2 regions of the Paenibacillus sp. FSL H8-0537 genome follow, and region 1 is predicted to be linked to the other one. Evidence: predicted binding sites of a transcription regulator. Region 1 holds the regulator's gene; the other holds the start of a gene.
What was found. The regulator Rex, encoded in region 1, represses fermentation and respiration genes when NADH is low (regulators of the CRP and FNR family bind a similar motif). The targets are predictions, from matches to a motif close to TTGTGAAATATTTCACAA.

Region 1 (9,935 bases):
CAGAGGATGAACGGCTGCGCTATGTCATCGCTGGTATCGGCATCAGCGTTAATTTGCAGCAGGCCGATTATCCCGAGGAGCTTTTGGAGAAAGCGACCTCCCTGCGTTTGGCAAGCGGCGAGAAGCAGGTGCGAGAAGCGATAATCGCCGATTTTTTGCTGGAGTGGGAGCAGCTTTATGAGCTGTATCAAAGCGAGGGCTTTGCCCCGATTGTGACCTTATGGGAGTCGCTATCGATATCGCTTCATAAGCCAGCAACACTCATAACCCCACAAGGCGTCGTTGAAGGCACGCCGAGGGGGCTTGATGCTAGCGGAGCGCTTATCGTAGAAAAGCTGGATGGCAGCCAGGCGCTTATTTTTTCGGCAGAAATGGGCGAGCCTCGGGGCAAGTAATATTTACGAATCGACATATTTTTGCTAGTATGGGGTTAACAGGCGGTATCTGAAAAGAGCTGCACTGTGCTAAACCTCATGCCAGCATTGGTATGGATTTGCAAGAAGGATTTGATTGCAGTAAAGGTAGTCTGCTCTGAGCCGAAAGGACCGAGACAGAAGGAAGCAGTAAAGTGATATACGTTTCCTTTTTCGAAATATAAGCATTTATAAGTTTCACACCTATAAATAGGCTTATATTTCTCGGGCTGAAACGCGCCGTGCCGCCAAAGGACGGAGGGCAGCCGTTTCACCATGTTTTGGGACCTTTTTAGCGACGGCTAAAAGGTTTTTTTGTGTTTATCCTAAAACAGAATTGAAGAAGGGATGAGGCCAAGATGAGGAAACGTTTAACGATAACGAACTTGCAGCAAATGAAAGAGGAAAACAACAAGCTCACCGTCATGACCGCTTACGATTATCCGTCGGCTATGCTTTCGGAGGAGGCAGGCGTCGATATTATTCTTGTAGGGGATTCGCTTGGCAATGTGGTGCTCGGTTACGATACGACGCTTCCGGTCACTTTAGACGATATGATTTATCATACGAAAGCGGTAGCACGCGGGGCTCGCCATACGTTCATTGTGACGGATATGCCCTTTATGACGTACGGCATCGGGCGTGAAGCTACGCTGCGCAATGCAGCCAGAATGATGCAGGAGGGCGGCGGCCAGTCGCTTAAGCTTGAAGGCGGGGAAGAAATTGCGAGCGAAGTGGCAGCGCTGGTTAAAGCGGGCATTCCGGTGATGGGCCATATCGGGCTTAAACCGCAATCGATTCATACGCATGGCGGCTTCAAGGTACAAGGAAAGCAGGAGGCGGAAGCTGAGCAAATACTTCGAGATGCCAAGGCGCTTGAACAGGCTGGCGCTTACGCCATCGTACTGGAGCTTGTAACGGAGACAATTGCGGACCGTATCAGCCGCGAGCTGTCGATTCCAACGATTGGCATTGGAGCAGGCCGCGGATGTGATGGACAGGTGCTTGTGTATCATGATATTTTGCAATATTCATCACCCGTTATTAAGAAAAAAATGGTGAAAGTGTACGCAGACATCGGTTCAACGATTCGCGATGCCATCGGAGCTTTCGTAAGTGAAGTCAAATCCGGTGAGTTTCCAGCGGAGGAGCATGTGTTCGGTAAAAGGTCTGAGGACGCTGTAGACAGCCTCTATGGCGGTTCAGCGACCCGCGAGCATGTGAATGGTGTCAAAGGTGCGGGTGATAGCGAGCAGGCTGGAGAGGGGGCTGAGCAGCGTGATTTTGTGCCGAACCATAGATGAGCTAAAAGCGCAGCAAAAGAAGATGTGGAGCGGCGGCAGTAAGCCAAGTATCGGTTTTGTGCCAACGATGGGGTATTTGCATGAAGGACATGCCAGTTTAATGCGGCAGGCAGCAGCGGAAAATGATATCACCGTACTTTCGATTTTCGTCAATCCGCTGCAATTTGGGCCAAGCGAGGATTTTGAAACGTATCCGCGCAATGAGCAGCGCGATCTATCCATTGCTGCTGAAAATGGCGTTGATCTAGTGTTTATGCCATCCGTCAGCGAAATGTACCCGCGCAAGGTGCTGACGAAGGTGCTTGTCAGCGATGTGACAGACCGCTTATGCGGTGCATCGCGCCCAGGCCATTTTGACGGCGTTGGGACGGTCGTCAGCAAGCTGTTTCATCTGGTGCAGCCACACCGGGCATACTTTGGCATGAAGGATGCTCAGCAGGTTGCGGTCATTGCGCAAATGACCGATGACTTGAATTTTCCGGTAACGATCGTGCCCTGCCCGATTGTAAGGGAGCCGGATGGTCTGGCGCTCAGCTCGCGCAATGTGTATTTGAATGCGGAGCAGCGGGCGCAGGCTGTCGTCCTTTCTTCGTCGCTTGCAAAGGCGCGGGAATGGATGAAGGAGGCTTCGCTAACGCCAGCAGCGCTCGAGAACAAAGTGCGTGCTGCGATCAGTGAAGCACCGCTTGCAAATATCGATTATGTCGAAGTGCTGGAATATCCAGCGCTTGCTACTCCTGTTGCGGAGGTACCGTTTCACCGGGGCCAGCAGAGTTATATTTTGGCTTTAGCCGTAAAATTTGGGTCAACCCGCTTAATTGATAATGAGTTGTTTGAACCTTGGGAGGTGAATGGCAATGTTTAGAACGATGATGAAATCAAAGCTGCACCGCGCGACGGTAACGGAGGCCAACCTCAATTACGTCGGCAGCATTACCATTGATGAGGATTTAATGGATGCGGCGGATCTTTGGGCCAATGAAAAAGTGCAGATCGTCAACAATAATAATGGTGCACGCCTTGAAACGTACGTTATAAAGGGGGAACGAGGCTCTGGCGTTATTTGCCTGAATGGCGCAGCCGCCCGCCTCGTGCAGCCAGGAGATACGGTCATTATCATTTCTTATGCATCGATGACGGAGGAAGAGGCTAGAAATTACAAGCCGCGAGTCGTTATTTTGGATGAGGCGAACCGTCCGGTTTCGCAATTGACAGAAGAAATACATGCGACGATTTTGTAAGCAGGCTGTTGTCAGTTCCTCCGTTATGTAAAGGCTGGTTCCAAGTATGAAAAGCACCCGCTTAACAAAGAATGAGGTTATCACTCCTCAATTCTTTGGTGAAGGCGGGATGCATGATGTTCCAGCATATGTTTGCGACGATGAACGAAATGCTCGACAACATTATTGATTCCTACCCTCTGGCGGCGGAGGAACAGAAGCAATATTATGATGAGCAGCTTTACGCTTTAAAGCAGATCAGCGATTCTTTAATTGAGCAATGGATTGATTTTGAAGAAAAATTTGCCGGTTTTACAGAGGATGAAGCTGAGCAATCCAATGCTTCACTGCTTACAGCGGCAGCGGAGTATGAAGGTCAAGCATTAGCGGCTGTGCAGCAAGTGTCGTCACCACTGCAAGCGGACAAACCAAACGTTTCGCAGCAGCCTATTTCTGGCATGACTGTGGAACAAGCGGAGCTCATATCCAAAGGACAGGGCTATTATCAATTATTTATGTTTTCCCATGCTGCAAAGCAGTTCCAGCTTGCTGTAAACCACCTGCCGGAATGCAATTTGGCAAGGCTGTTTTTGGCTATGACGAATATGCACCTGCAAAATTGGAGTGAGGCGCAGCGTCATTTTCAACTGCTAATTGGACTTACGGACTATCCGAAATGGCTCGCTTTAAGCTATAATGCCCTTGGGTGCATTCAAGCGGTTCATTTAAACTTGGAGCAGGCAGAGCAATTTTTCCTTAAAGCCTATGAGCTGGACCCAAGCTTTAAGGATCCGCTGAATAATTTGCAGAGCTGCCGGGAACGTCCACAGCAGTTGTCATTATTGTTCGGCAGCACGGAGCTATGCTGCTTGTGAGAGGATCGGATTTATTTTATGAAATATGCAGTGCTTGATTTGGAAACGACCGGACACAGCGCCTCCGATGATATTTTACAGGTGGGGCTGGTCCTCCTAGATGATGATCTTGAAGTTATTCATACGTATAATTCGTTTGTAAAGCCAACGATTGCCATACCGCCGTTTATTACGCAGCTTACCGGCATTGACGAGGCGATGGTGGCGGATGCGCCGGAGCTGTCTGATGTGCTGATGGACATGATTCCGCTGCTTGATGATGCGGTGCTCGTGGCGCATAATGTCAATTTTGACGCTGGTTTTCTAAACCAAGCGCTCGATCGCAGCGGGTACCATACGTTTGCAGGGCGCAGGCTCGATACAATTGAGCTGCTGCGCATTCTTTTTCCATCGATAACTTCTTATCAGCTTGGTGCTGTTTCTGAGCAGTTCGGCATTACGCATGAGCATCATCATCGCGCTGATAGCGATGCGATGGCGACCGCCGTTATATTTGCCAAATCGGTACAAAAGCTTCGGAGCCTGCCGCTGCTGACTTTGCAGCGGTTATCTTCGCTTGTAGACAATGGCAGCGATTTGAGCTGGTTTATTACGGTTACGCTAAAACAGGTAGAACAAAACATCGTAATGGGCGTCCCCGATTATGATTTTTTCAACCAGTTTGCACTGAAAGCTAGAGAATGGACAGAGGAAAAGCCCGCGCGCAGCGAAGAGGGAGCCTCGCCTTTGCAGGAGATGTCATTCGAGCAATATTTGGATGAAATCAAGCAGCGCTTTATTGAGCAATTTCCTAATTATGAAGAACGCGAAGCGCAGACGACGATGTTCCGTGAAGTGTTTGACTCGCTCGACAGCAAACGCCATTTGCTTATTGAAGCAGGAACGGGTACAGGAAAGTCTCTCGGCTATTTAATTCCCGCGCTCTATTATGGTATCCGCCAGGATGAGAAGATAGTCGTCAGCACGCATACCATTAATTTGCAAGAGCAGCTGAGGCATCGCGATGTACCGCTGCTTAAGCAGATTTTGCCGATAGAGTTTCGGGCTTCAATCTTCAAGGGCAGAGGGAATTATTTGTGCCTGCGCAAGTTTGAAAGTAAAATAAATACAAGGGATATGATGTCCCCCGTTGACGATGCGATTACAGCCTCGCAAATGGTCGTGTGGCTGGGCGAGACGGAAACGGGAGATCAAGAGGAGCTGAATTTCAGCAATAAGGGGACCGACTTCTGGTCTACCGTTGCCAGCGATGCAGATTCCTGTCTGAACCGGGCGTGTCCTTGGTTTAAACGCTGTTATTATCATCGTGCGAAGCATGAAGCCAATATAGCTGATGTGTGCATTACGAATCACTCCATGCTGTTCACAGACATTCAGGCCGATCATCGGCTGCTGCCGACCTACAGCCATTTGATTGTCGATGAGGCGCATCATGTGGAGGAAGTAGCAAGCAAGCATCTGGGCATGCAGCTCGGCTACTATACGATAACCAATGCGTTTACGCGTATGTTTAAGGACGCTCGTTCCGGGCTGCTGCCATCTCTGCGCATTCATCTCCAGCAGGAAAGCGATGAGCGGGTGCAAGGCTGGCTGGAAACGATTGATACCATTATTCCCGCCTTTACGGAAGTGAGGGAGCATTGGGAAAGGCTGTTTGAGATGCTGTACAGCTTTGTTCAAGCTTCTCCTGATGCGACGGGTGAAAACAATCAATCTGTGTACCGTTTGCGAGGCGATAGCCTCCCGGAAGGCTGGTCCGAAGTGCTCGCCGAAGAGACCAATATTCATACGGAGCTCATTCGGGTGCTGAAGACGGCTGAGAAAATGTCCGAGGAGATTAAAGATCGCATCGATGAGCTGGCGGTACAGGCGCTTGTAACGGACTTGAATGGCGCTTTACGCGATTTGACGAGAGTCAAGGATGATCTGCGCAGCTTTATGAAGGTCGATCAGACGACGGACGTGTTCTGGCTGGAAGCCAATATGACTTACAAGCATCGATCGCTGCATCTTTATGCGGTGCCGATTGATGTGAGCAGCCAGCTTCAGCAGTATTTATTCGATGTGAAGGACAGCATTATTTTAACGTCCGCCACTCTATCGGTACAAAAATCATTCCAGTTCGCTGAAGAGCAGCTTGGTCTTGGCGGCTTTGAAGAAGCGGGAAGGCTGCGTACCGTGCAGCTGGCATCGCCATTTAATTACCGTGAACAAGCGCTCGTTATTATTCCGCGCAATTTCCCTGTTCTTAAAGGCTCAGCGGGAGAGCCCGCATTTATTTCAATGCTCGTCTCTTCCTTAGCAGATGCGGTGCAGCAGACTAATGGCAGAATGCTAGTGCTGTTTACCTCTTACCGCATGCTAAAGCAGGTATACGATCCGCTTAAGGCGGCGCTTGCGGCCACCAGCATTCAAGTGCTAGGCCAAGGCATCGACAGCGGCAACCGTACGAAGCTGACGCGGCGGTTTTTACAGCAGCCGGAGTCTGTGCTGCTTGGCACAAGCAGCTTTTGGGAGGGCGTTGACATTCCTGGCGAAGCCTTAACTTGCCTTGCCATCGTCAGACTGCCATTCCAACCACCGAATCATCCGCTGCTGGAGGCGAAGTCGGAATTGCTGCAGCGCCAAAAGCAAAATCCATTTATGAAGCTGTCGATTCCGCAAGCGGTTATTCGCTTCAAGCAAGGATTTGGCAGGCTCGTGCGAACGGCGAAGGATAAAGGGATAGTCATTATTTATGATACGCGGGTTATTGAAACGTATTATGGCAAGCATTTTCTCTATTCTTTGCCTGGACCGAAAATTGAGCATATGCATATCGAACAAATTGTACCGAGAATGAGAGAATGGCTTGGTGCCGAGAAGGAGGAGGAGAACGGGTGAAGCAGACGAAAATATCGGAGGCCGTCGTAAGACGCCTCCCCATTTACCTGCAAGTGCTGAACGAGCTGAACAACCGGGAGGTGCAGACCGTTTCGTCCCAGGAGCTTGGCGTCAAGCTGGATTTAAATCCGGCGCAAATCCGCAAGGACTTGGCGTATTTCGGCGATTTTGGCCGCAAGGGCATCGGCTATGATGTGACATATTTAATTGAAAAAATTCGCCAAATACTCAAGCTTGATCAGACGATTAATGTGGCGCTTGTCGGTGCGGGTAATTTGGGTCATGCTCTATGCAATTATAATAAATATTCTAAAGACAATATGAAAATTATTGCGGTGTTTGATGTGCATCCATCTAAAATCGGCTCGCAAATTAATAATTTGACCGTAATGCCGATGGATATGCTGAAACATACGGTTGAGGAGAATAATATTCGAATTGGGATTATTACCGTTCCCGGATTTGAAGCGCAAAACGTTGCTAATCAATTTATAGATGCGGGCATTGAAGGCTTGCTCAATTTTGCGCCAGCGATATTGAAGGTACCAGAAGAAATTCGCATTCATCATGCTGACTTTACGAAAGAGCTGCTAAGTCTGGCGTATTACTTGGAGAGGGAAAGGAATGACGAAAATGAGCCAAATTTGGATTGAAAATGGACGTTTTGTAACGATGGAGGACGGCGAGCATGTGCTTCAAGGGCATATGGTTGTGACCGATGATCGCATTACATATATCGGAGCAGAAGCTCCAACCGGGCTGCAAGCCGATGTGCAGAAGCTGGACGGCAGCAAGCTTGCTTTTATGCCAGGCCTAGTAAACACACATGGGCATGCGGCTATGACCTTGCTGCGCGGCTATTCCGATGATCAAAACCTGCAAGTCTGGCTGGAGCAAAAAATGTGGCCGATGGAGGGCAAATACATCGACCTTGATACACGTGCGGGCAGCGCGCTTGCCGTGGTAGAAATGCTGAAATCCGGTACAACGGCTTTCGTGGATATGTATGACCGCATGGATCAGCTGGCCGAAGTCGTGGAACAGTCCGGCATTCGCGGCTGTCTGACGCGCGGTGTCATTGGCCTCTGCCCAGAGGATGTGCAGCAAGCGAAGCTGGCGGAAGCGATCGCTTTCGCACGCGATTGGAACGGCAAGGCAAATGGCCGTATTACGACGATGATTTCGCCGCATGCGCCTTATACATGCCCACCCGATTATATTGAGAAATTCGTGCAGGCTGCTCATGATTATGATTTGCCGCTGCACACGCATATGTCTGAATCGATTGCCGAAGTAGAGCAGAACGTTCGCGATTATGGCGTTCGTCCCGTTCAGCATCTCGACAATTTAGGCTTCTTCTCGCGTCCGGCACTTGTCGCTCATGCGGTGCATTTGAATGACGAGGAAATTGCGCTGCTTGCGCAGCGCAAAGTAGCTGTATCGCATAACCCGGTCAGCAACCTCAAGCTGGCAAGCGGCATTGCCCGTGTTCCTGATTTGCTTCGCGCTGGTGTAACGGTATCCTTAGGCACGGATAGCGCGGCGAGCAACAACAATCTTGACCTGTTCAAGGAGATCAACCTTGCGGCTCTGCTGCATAAGGGTGTTTCTGGCGATCCTACGGTTGTTCCTGCCATTGAAGCTTTGCGTATGGGAACGGTATACGGCGCTCGCTCCATTTGGCAGGAAGATTCAATTGGCCGCCTACGCGAAGGCATGAAGGCGGATTTCATCGCCATCGATATTGAACAGCCGCATTTTTACCCACAGACGGATATTGTGTCCCATCTGGTGTACGCGGGCTCGGGCCGCGACGTCAAGCATGTATGGGTAGACGGCCGTCAGGTTGTACGGGATGGCGAATGCACATTGCTTGATGAGGAGAAAATTCGTCACGATGCTCAGGCGAGCTTCGAGAGGTTGTTGAAGGCATAATGCGGGCGAGAACGAGAAAGCCGTTTTGGACGGTAAAACGGGCTGTCTTTATTTCAATTGTTTTTGTTATCGCCTTGTTGACCGTTACGATTGTTTATTACCGTGCTGTGCATAAGGAATTATGGGCAGAGGAAGCTCCAATTAAGGCGTATGCTGTAGAAGCCGCACAGTTGACGGAAGTTACGGGCATGACAAAGCAGGTGTGGGATGGCATTTCCTGGGTAGTAAAAGGGAAGACCGCGGATGAACAAGAAGTTTACGTATTTCTGACAACAGTCGAAAGTCCTGTGCTTACACTGAAAGCAACGGAGCATATTACAGCAGAACAGGCGGAATCTGCGTTACTGAGCAGTAAGCCGGATGCGGATGTTAAAAGGACACAGCCGGGATTGCTGAACGGCGAGCCGGTATGGGAAATTTTTTACAGCCGTGATGAAGCGATAACGAAATATTATTATGCCTATTATTCGTTCCGCGATGGCGCATTTGTGAAGCAATATAGTTTAGTAGGTGACAAGGCGTCCTAGCTGTATGGAATGCTTAAGCTGTAACAGCTGGAATTGCTGGCTATTATTACACCCCCTTATTCAAAGGGCGATGTGATATACTTTCGTGTATCGGAGTTGATATACGAGTGATATATCACCGTCATTTTGAGAGGGGGATTTTTACGATGTTCAAACTCAGGATCATGCCGATTTTGCTAACAGCTGCTGCGTCCGCCCTCGTTTTGTTTGGAGGCTGGCTTATTTATCATCAGGTTGCATTCGCAGCTCCGCTTGCCAAGGCGGTTGATCAAATAGAAGGCATTGCTTCATCCGACACACCTATTATGGATACGGACCGTATTACTTTCCCGCTGACGCTTACAGCCGGAGCGGATTTAAAGCATGTATATGAAACGATAGTCGAGCAAAGCAAATCAGTCGCCAAGAGTCGCGACATTCAGCTCGATATTGCGAATACCGGCTCGAATGCGAAGCTGGATCAGCTGTGGTCATCGTCTTTATTCAAAGTGGCCGAAGCGATGGAGCACAAAAACTATTCTGCTATTCCGGAGGCACTTAAAGCTTTGGCAGATGAACATTCGGGTGTGGAGGCCATTACCGATATCGATGACAGCAATGTCTATATTACGCTGAAAGATGGCAAGGCTACGAAGTATATCATCCTTCCGCGCGTTGCCCCGCAGCTGGAGGTGTCCAGCTATGCGTAAATACGGCATCGAAATGGCGATTGGCTTTGTTCCGGTATTAATTGCCTTTCTTTTATTTGTAAATGTGGATTTAATGCCTTTCGTACTGC
Region 2 (9,935 bases), 1.8 Mb from region 1:
TTACCAGTTCTGGGCGAATACCGATGACCGCGATGTCGTGAAATACTTGAAATTCTTCACGTTCCTGAGCAAAGCGGAAATTGAAGCGCTTGAGGAGAAGGTGCAAACCGAGCCTCATAAACGAGAAGCACAGAAGGCGCTGGCAGAGGAAATGACGAGATTCGTGCACAGCGAAGAGCTGCTGGAGCAGGCGAAGCGCATTACAGCAGCGTTGTTCAGCGGCGACATTCGCTCGCTGACAGCGGACGAAATCGAGCAGGGCTTTAAAGAAATGCCGACCTTCACAGCGGACGGGGAGCCGAAAAACATCGTCGACTGGCTCGTCGATCTCGGCATTGAGCCTTCCAAGCGCCAAGCGCGCGAGGATATTACGAAGGGCGCCATCTCCATGAACGGCGAGAAGGTGACGGAGCTTGAATTTACCGTTACAGCGGAGCATGCAATTGGCGGACGGTTCATCATTATTCGCAAAGGTAAAAAAAGCTACAGCTTGGTGAAGCTGGGTTAGAGCTGCATGGTTAAGCTGGGTTAGTGTAGCCCAGCAGAGCAGCTCAGCTGAAGCAGCAATGCAGTTTTGTTAGAGAATCGCAGCTGCTGCAGTTGGGTTAGTCCGAGACGGTTAGCTTGCGGACTGACGATCCGCTATTTTAAGCTTTTTGTTGATTTCAGCGTTTGAGCGGACAGGAGAGCCCTTATTCATGAAATTTCGGCTTGAAAATGGGGCATTCGCAGCCAATAGCTGCTTCTGAGTCCGCGAACCTCACCATCAAGCGTTGTTTGAAGAAAATAGCGGAATCTCTGTCCGCCAAAGACCCGGAATGAACCGTTGCCGAGTTAAACAGGGTCGGCGTAAATATAGCCCAACAGCGTAAGGAAGCTGTCGGGCTATATTTTTTAACTATTTATGAGGAATTTCGTGCTGGAAGTCATTGGCCGCCAAGCTGGGCCTGCGATTATCCTCTTTACCCAGAAAGCTGCGCAAATCCTTGCCTGCCAGCGGCTCGTCGGCAAATCTCGGTATGATATGCAAATGAGAGTGAAACAGATGCTGTCCTGCTGCGCCTTGCGTATTCCACTGCAAATTATAGCCATCTGGCTGATGCAGCTCATCCAAATGCGCCTTCACCTTATGTACAAGCTGATACGTATCGGCCCACTCCTGCTCCGACAGCTCAAAAACATTTTCGCGGTGCTGCCGCGGAACAATTAAACCAGAACCAATCAAAATGTCCTGAGGCATTTGGTAAAAGATGCAGCTTTCATTGCTTAATATAGCTCGCTGCCGCGCCTCCAGTTCTGGCCTGCAAAATACGCATGAATCGTGATTCATCAATGGAATCGCTCCTTTGAAGGATAGAATGATAAGGCAATAGCTGATCGTGCGTACAGCTCTATTTTACCAAACGATAGCCTATCTAGGTAATGAAATTGAAAGCTATAGGAGTTGAAATAGGCGGTGATAGATTTCGTTATCTTGCTCTTTCATTCTCTGAGGCTTACAGTCTTGATGGCTTGAGGTATAGTAAGGATAAGACGAAATGAATGGAATAGCGGGGGATAGAAATGGCACAAACGATACGGGAAGAGCTGCTTTTGCGGGCGGAGGCGGATTATCAAAAGTTTGCTGCGTCGCTGATACCGAATATCAGCAATGTAATGGGTGTTCGGCTGCCGGAGCTGCGTAAGCTTGCAGCAGAAATTGTAAAGGGCGACTGGCGCGCTTATTTGGCGGAGGCAGACGATGAATTTTTCGAGGAAGTCATGCTGCAAGGCATGGTCATTGGCCTCGTGAAGACGGATATGCAGGAGCTTCAACGCTATATCGCCGATTTTGTGCCGAAAATCGATAATTGGTCCGTCTGCGACAGCTTCTGTGCGGGGCTGAAGGTGACCAAAAAACATTCGCAGGAAATATGGGATTTTATCCAGCCGTATTTTGCTTCGGAGCAGGAGTATGATTTGCGTTTTGCCGCGGTTATGCTGCTTAATTTTTATGTAAATGATGAATATATAGAGCGGGTGCTTCAGCGGCTCGATCAGATTGACCATCCAGCCTATTATGTGAAAATGGCGGTGGCATGGGCAGTATCCATCTGCTACATTAAGCAACCAGAGCCGACGATGGCCTATTTGAAAAATAATGCGCTTGACACTTTCACTTATAACAAAGCGTTGCAGAAAATAACCGAATCGTACCGCATCGATCCGGATACGAAAGCGATTATCCGCAGCATGAAGCGGAAAGTCGTGAAGAGCTAATCAGGCAAAGCTAAATGAAGCAGAGTAAGTATAGTAGATGGCATACAGCGCATGCCTATTATTTAGAATGCCGGAGGGGGCACGATGAAAAACGAGCTTTTATACAAGCATCCGAAGACTCTGCTCAATAAAGGGACCGGCTTTTTGTCGGGCTACAGCCATTCGCTCAATCCTTATACGGGCTGCGCTTTCGCTTGCTCCTATTGCTATGTGCGGGGCATGCCGGTGTCCATCTTCCGTGGACAGGAGTGGGGAAGCTGGGTTGATGTTAAGCTTGGCGCCGCCGAGCTGCTTAAGAAAGAGCTGCGAAAAGCGAAGGCGAAGGGGCCCGTTACGATTTTTATGTCCTCCAGCACGGACCCGTATCAGCCAGCCGAATATAAGGAGCAGGTGACGCGCTCCTTGCTGGAGGCGATGGTGGAGGAGCCGCCGGAGTTTTTGCTTGTTCAGACGAGAAGCCCGCTCGTTACTCGCGACATCGACTTGCTGCTGCGCCTGGGAAGCCGGGTGCGCGTCAGTATGACGGTAGAGACGGATTTGGAGGCGATCCGGAAGCATTTTTCACCGATGGCTCCGCCCATTCAAGCTCGATTGAAAGCTTTGCGATTACTGAAAGAAGCTGGCGTGCCGACTCAGGCGGCGGTTGCGCCATTGCTGCCGAGCAGCGAGGCATTTGCGGGCAAGCTTGCCACGCTCGTGAATCGGGTGTGCATAGACGATTATTTTATGGGTGATGGAAGCGGAGGTAAACGAACGAGGCGACTTGGTCTTGAGACACTGTATGCGCAGCAGGAAGCTGAGGAATGGTATGAGCCTTCGGCTTACGAGACGGTTTATCGGCAGTTCCGTGAGGTATTTGCGGAGGAGCAGCTGTTTATAAGTCAGGCGGGGTTTGAGCCTTGAGGGTATGACTGGATTTTACAGGAAATGATTGTAAGTGGCAGGTTTGGATGCTAGGATAAAAGAGAAGTGTCGCGCGAACGTTAAGCTCCCATGAAAACCCGGGGAGTTTCGCACATTGCGCCAGATAAGGGAAAACTCGGATTTTCATTTTCATGAGTGCTAGGATATGCAGTTGAATGAAGAGGTTCGCGGAAATGTTCCATTTTCCCCTTGCTGCGCAAGGCTTCACGAGATATGCTGTCGCTCTCCGTGCGAGAGCGTGGATTGAAACATATAGATGGGTTTGAGCTTCCCAACTGGTAGTGGTCGCTCTCCTTGCGAGAGTGTGAATCTTGTTTGAAAAGCTTTAGAGATATTGCGTTATTTAGATCCCTGTAATCAAAAAAAACGGCTGTCGAGCACCCTCGACAGCCGTTTTAACATTAAGGTTTCAATGTAGGATTGAGTCGTTTCCATGGTTTCACCTCCAAATGGATTCTTACCGGAGTAGGAGAATCGGAGTTTGCTCCGAACAAAACCACATCTCGCGCTGAATTTGCGACCATGATTGTTCGTGCATTAGGTTACTCCTCAGAATCAGGAACAGTGTCGTTCAAAGATATTTCCTCCGATGCATGGTATGCAGACTCTATCGGTGTAGCCGTTGAGCTGGGATTGGTGCAGGGAGGAAAGGACGGTAATTTCCGGCCGAACGATACGATAACGCGTCAAGAAATGGCAAGCATTTTAAACAAAGCAAAGGCTCTTGCAGGCAAACAGCTGTCTGAAGAGGCAGAGGTGAAAACGGCTAATTTCATGGATGCTGATGAGGTTGCAGATTGGGCGAAGCAAGATGTCAGCAAGGCTGTTCAGGAGGGCTTGCTTATAGGAACGCCAGGTGGAAAATTCCAGCCGAAGCAAGCTGTAACACGGGCGGAAGCAGCGACCGTCATTCTTAGACTTCTGTTGAAAACTGAAATGATAAACTAAAGTAAGCTCAGTTAAGCGGCCTTGGTCCTGAATTTCATCGGACTGAGTTCGCTTAGTTTCGTCTGTAAAGGAACGGCCTTGTGGCAGCAGTTTGCTCTAATCAATGATGTTCGCCCCTATCATTTACAGAAGATAGAATACCGATATAATAGAGAAGGAAGTCATGAAGGTAGATATCTGAGAAAATAAGCAGAGGTCTATAGTATAATGGCTGCTGCTATGAAAGTAGAACATTCCTCAAGGAGATGATCGTTCGTTATGAAAATGAATAAATACGTAACCGCCATGCTCGGCATGGCGATATTCACCTTGCTTGTTATCGGTGTTTCGGTACCGGATGTTTCGGCAGAGGGGGCTGATTATTATGTCGCAACGACGGGCAATGATTCCAATGCCGGTACGATAACCGCGCCATGGAAAACGCTGCAGCATGCAGCTGATACGGTACCAGCTGGAAGCACAGTTTACGTTCGGGGTGGCGTGTACAAGCAGAAGCTGAACGTAACCCGTTCTGGCTCAGCTGCGGCAGGGCCTATTATCTTCACGAATTACGGAGAAGAGGTGGCTGTTATTGACGGCACGGGACTGACGGCGAGTGGTGCGGAAGGCCTCGTTAGCTTGACCGATGTCAGCCATGTGACCATTAAGGGCTTGGAAATCCGCAACTTTACAAGCACTTCGAAAAATAAGGTGCCGATAGGCATCTATGTAAGCGGAGCTGGAAGCTATATCAGCCTGCTGGACAATAAAGTTCATGCGATTAAAAATACGGTGACACCGACAGGCAGCGGCTTGCAAGGCCGCGACGCTCATGGCATTGCCGTATATGGCACGAAGTCGCCAGCCTCGCTTAACAATCTGACGATTGACGGCAATGAGCTGTACAATTTGGTGCTTGGTTCCAGCGAATCGCTTGTGCTCAATGGCAATGTCGATACATTCGAAGTAACGAATAATCTGATCCATGACAATGACAATATTGGCATCGACCTGATCGGCTTTGAGGGGACCGCCCCGAATACAGCCTATGATCAGGTACGCAACGGTCTAGTGAAGGGGAACCATGTGTACAATATTACATCCAATAACAACCCTTCTTATGGCAAGAAGCTTCCCAACAACAGCCATGCAGCTGGCGGCATTTATGTCGATGGCGGCAAGGACAGCATCATCGAGCATAACTACAGCTACAACAATGATATTGGCATTGAAATAGCTTCCGAGCATAAAGGGAAATCTACGAGCAATATTACAGTTCGCAGCAATATTATTTACAATAACCGTCTAACGGGCATTGCAATGGGCGGCTATGATAAGCAGCGCGGCTCTACAACAGACAGCAAAATCATCAACAATACGCTGTACAAAAACGATACAATCGGTGACGGCGCAGGCCAGCTGTACGTTCAATTTGACACGAAAAATAATGTGATCAAAAACAATATTATGGTGGCCAGCTCGACAGGCGTCCTCATCTATAACGAATATACGCAAAATGTCGGCAATATCGTCGATTACAATATGTATTTCACGCCAGGCGGAAGCTCGGATGCCTACTGGGTTTGGAAAAATGTTGAGTATAACGGCTACGCGGCATACAAAGCAAATTCCGGCAGCGATTCACATTCCGTATTTGCAGATCCTAAGTTCGCAAATGTCTTATTGAACGACTTCCATCTGCAAGCGACGTCCCCAGCTATGGATGCTGGCGACACGGATACCGCCCTTATCGGTACGCTGGATATCGATGGGCAGCCGCGTGTACAGGGTACAGCTGTTAATATTGGAGCAGATGAGTAACGGCAGAGCTTAAGCAGGCAAACGGTTAAAAAGACGCAAAAAACGCCAGGAAAAAGCAAGCTTCCCTGGGGCTGGACTATAAAATTATATTTGCTGCAAATCATTGTTGGTCAAATATAATACAATGATGCCAACCGCTCCATTAGCGACGAGACCCGTAAAAAATTTGGGAAACCGCCGAGCAGCTAGGCTATCGCACGCTCCGACCGGCAAAGAAGAAAAAGGCAGAAGCCAAAACAGCCTATCGAATTGGTTGCCTAGTCGCGATTCCGCTGCCATAACAGAGCTTGATATGTATATGCATGTAGATCCATTAAAAGATGACTTCTGATTAATCAGGCGTCCTCTTTTTTTGTTTTACTAGGTCCTATATGCAAAAGGCAGCTGCATGGTGCTAGTTTCGGGGGGGAGGGGGGGCTCCCTGCACAAAGACACAAAGACACAAAGACGGACTTCGTGGGCACAACTTGGAGGACACAGCAGCCGCTAATTCAACCGAATCACTGGTTTTGGCACCGGCTGCGGACTCAGGAATCGCTAATGCGCTGCCCATCGTCATTTTCAGAGGATTATGAGGGCAATAGCGGATCTCCTGTCCGCTTAAGTCCTGAAATGGGATTGAAAGCCAGAATAGCGGAACCTCAGTCCGTGAAAAAAGGAAATAGTCTCCAAAACTACGTATTGTCAGCCACATTGCTCTCTGCAACTGTGTTTTCAGCAACAATCGCATGCTGTGGTTCCTTCGGTCTTGAATGGTCAGAGGAATTGGCATTGAATTGGCAATAAGCAAGCAGCAGCAAGGGCTCACGATTGCATACACATCCTAGGGAGTGCTGCTTAAAATATGTTGGACAGCTTGCGATATTCGCGCGGCCCTTTCGCTAAAGAAATATGGCGGGAGGGGTTATTTTTATTATAATTTTTGGTTTTGTGAAAAATATCACATAACTCCCGCTCGTTGTTGTTTATACTGATGGTAAGAACAATGAAAGCTTTACAGGGAGGCGTTTACAATGGGAGCAATACGGCAAAAGCTTGTGCTGATTGGCAATGGGATGGCGGGAGTAAACACGCTGGAGCATATCCTCAAGCTGTCACCGGAGCAATATGACATCACGGTATTCGGCAGCGAGCCGCATCCAAACTATAACCGGATTATGCTTTCTTATGTATTGGAAGGCAGTAAGACGATAGATGATATTATTTTGAACAGTTGGGCTTGGTACGAGGAGCATCATATTACGCTGCATACGGGAACGACGATAACGGCTATTGATACGCAGCAAAAAATCGTGTTTGCGGACAATGGGTTGACCGCAGCCTATGACCGTCTAATTATTGCTACGGGCTCGAATCCCATTATACTGCCCGTTCCCGGGCATCAGAAGCAGGGTGTCGTAGGCTTCCGCGACATTGCGGATTGCAGCGTCATGCTGGAGACAGCGAAGCAATATCGCAATGCAGCTGTTATAGGCGGCGGGCTGCTCGGTCTGGAAGCTGCCAAGGGCTTGCTCAATTTGGGCATGAATGTGACGGTCATTCATTTAATGGCGGATTTAATGGAGCGTCAGCTTGACACGAGCGCTTCGGCGATGTTGAAGGCGGAGCTGGAGCGGCAGGGGCTGCATTTCCTCATGGAAAAGCAGACGGCGGAAATTTATGGCGGTGAGCGTGTTGAGGGGCTGACCTTCAGCGACGGAACGAAGCTGGAATCGGATTTTATCGTTATGGCAGCGGGCATACGGCCTAATACGGCTTTGGCCAGCGCGAGCGGTCTTGAAGTGAAGCGGGGCATCGTCGTCGATGATTACATGCAAACGTCGGCGGAAGGCGTGTACGCAGTTGGCGAATGCGCCGAGCACCGCGGCGTTTGCTACGGCTTGGTAGCCCCGCTGTTTGAGCAGGGGGCCGTGCTGGCGAAGCAGCTATGCGGCGTGCAGACGAAGCCTTACGAGGGAACGCAAGTGTCGACGAAGCTGAAAATTTCGGGCGTAGATGTATTTTCGACGGGCGTCTTCTTGGATCAGCCAGAGCTGACGGTCATTCGCAAGCAGGATGACTGGAAACAGCAGTACAAGAAGCTGCTGCTTAAGGAAAATACAATTGTTGGCGGTGTGCTTTACGGCGATGTCAGCGATTCGAGCCGGATTCAGCAATGGGTACGCGAAGGGGCTGCCATGACGGAGGCTATTTATGCAGAGCTGATGGGAGCAGCTGGCACCGCGTTGTCGGCTGCTGACCGCGTAGCGCAAATGGCCGACGATGAAATCGTATGCGGCTGCAATGGCGTATCGAAGGGGAGCATCGTAAAGGCGATCAAGGACAATTCGCTTACTTCGGTCGATGAGGTAAAGGCGTGCACAGGGGCTGGGCGTTCGTGCGGAGGCTGTGTGCCGACGGTTAGCCATTTGCTGCAATATGTGTTGGGAGACGAATATGCCGGCCAGAAGACGAAGACGGGCATTTGCGGCTGCACGAGCCTCAGCCGCGATGAAATCGTAGCTACGATTAAAGAGAAGCATCTGACGACTGTGAAAGAGGTTATGCATGTACTGGAGTGGCACAATCCGGAGGGCTGCTCGAAATGTCGCCCAGCGGTCAATTATTACTTGGGCATGCTGTGGCCGCAGGAGCATGAGGACGAGAAGGATTCGCGCTTCGTTAATGAACGGATGAACGCCAACATTCAGAAGGATGGCACCTACACGGTTGTGCCGCGGATGTATGGCGGCGTGACGACGCCGCAGGATTTGAAGAAAATTGCCGATGTTGCCGTGAAATATGATGTAAAAATGGTCAAAGTGACCGGAGGCCAGCGGCTTGATTTAATCGGGGTTGCGAAAGAAGATTTGCCGCTCGTATGGGAAGAGCTGGATATGCCCTCGGGCTATGCCTATGCGAAGGCGCTGCGTACAGTGAAAACCTGCGTCGGCCAGCAATTTTGCCGCTTCGGTACACAGGATTCGATCGGCATGGGCATTCGGCTGGAAAAAACATTTGAGCGGATCGATATGCCCGCCAAGTTCAAAATGGCCGTGAATGGCTGTCCGCGCAACTGCGCCGAGTCGTGTACGAAGGATATTGGCATCGTCGGCAATGACGGCGGCTGGGAAATGTTCGTTGGCGGCAATGGTGGAATCAAGCCGCGCATCGCCGAGCTGCTGTGCAAAGTAAAAACGGATGAAGAGCTTGTGCAGATGGTGGGTGCTTTTACCCAATATTATCGTTTGACGGCGAATTACTTGGAGCGCACTTCGGAGTGGGTGGAGCGCGTTGGCATAGAGGCGATTAAAGCGGAGGTTGTTGACAATATGGATCGCCGCCGCGAGCTGTATCAGGATATTTTAGCCGCGCTAGCCGAACTGAAGGAGCCTTGGAGCACAGCGCTTGAGGAGCAGCGGGAAAGCAGCTATCTGTTTGATGCGATTCAAATGAAATAGGCAAGCGCATGCAGGGTAGGCTGAGCAGTTACTAAAATTTAAAGGATAGAAGGCGAGGAGAGTCCAAATGACCACCCAGGTAAATCAAGATTTGACCTATATTAAAATCGGCACACTCGAGGATTTTCGCGAACGAATGGGGCGGGTTATTCGCTTGAAACAAAAGGAGATTGCTGTGTTTCTTACAACCGACGGCACCTTGTATGCGCTGGACAATCGCAGTCCCCATCGCAGGGGAGGGCCGCTGGCGGAAGGCATGGTATCGGGACATTTTGTGCTGGACCCGTTATATGATTGGAAGATTGCGCTGGATAGCGGGCAGGTGCAGGCGCCTGATTCCGGCTTGGTGCAAACCTATCCACTGAAGGTGGAGGGCAAGAACGTACAGATGGGACTGACGCTAGAGCAAGCAAGGCAGCTCGGACTGGAATAATAGAGGCAAGTATCTTAAATGAACAAAGGAGGTTTATCTATTGAATACGGCGACGCTTAACAGAGAAGGTGATCAAGGCAAGAAGGGTTTCGGAGAGTGTGCGTGCTGCAGTGGCAACCACCTGCTGCATG

Region 2: the regulator Rex is predicted to act here: its motif matches at 6,860-6,877, upstream of nirB (nitrite reductase large subunit NirB).

What each region holds. Positions count from the first base shown of each region.
Region 1 is NZ_CP150290.1:4,060,564-4,070,498, reverse strand. It holds gene MHB80_RS17145 (biotin--[acetyl-CoA-carboxylase] ligase) at 1-395, shown strand, start outside; gene panB (3-methyl-2-oxobutanoate hydroxymethyltransferase) at 773-1,717, shown strand; gene panC (pantoate--beta-alanine ligase) at 1,740-2,582, shown strand; gene panD (aspartate 1-decarboxylase) at 2,575-2,958, shown strand; gene MHB80_RS17125 (hypothetical protein) at 3,072-3,812, shown strand; gene dinG (ATP-dependent DNA helicase DinG) at 3,831-6,695, shown strand; gene MHB80_RS17115 (redox-sensing transcriptional repressor Rex) at 6,692-7,348, shown strand; gene MHB80_RS17110 (amidohydrolase) at 7,320-8,630, shown strand; gene MHB80_RS17105 (hypothetical protein) at 8,630-9,157, shown strand; gene MHB80_RS17100 (hypothetical protein) at 9,304-9,846, shown strand; gene MHB80_RS17095 (AAA family ATPase) at 9,839-9,935, shown strand, end outside.
Region 2 is NZ_CP150290.1:2,282,757-2,292,691, forward strand. It holds gene tyrS (tyrosine--tRNA ligase) at 1-508, shown strand, start outside; gene MHB80_RS09640 (HIT domain-containing protein) at 899-1,330, opposite strand; gene MHB80_RS09645 (DNA alkylation repair protein) at 1,564-2,259, shown strand; gene MHB80_RS09650 (radical SAM protein) at 2,344-3,162, shown strand; gene MHB80_RS09655 (S-layer homology domain-containing protein) at 3,604-4,131, shown strand; gene MHB80_RS09660 (right-handed parallel beta-helix repeat-containing protein) at 4,396-5,931, shown strand; gene nirB (nitrite reductase large subunit NirB) at 6,945-9,371, shown strand; gene nirD (nitrite reductase small subunit NirD) at 9,439-9,804, shown strand; gene MHB80_RS09675 (hemerythrin domain-containing protein) at 9,845-9,935, shown strand, end outside.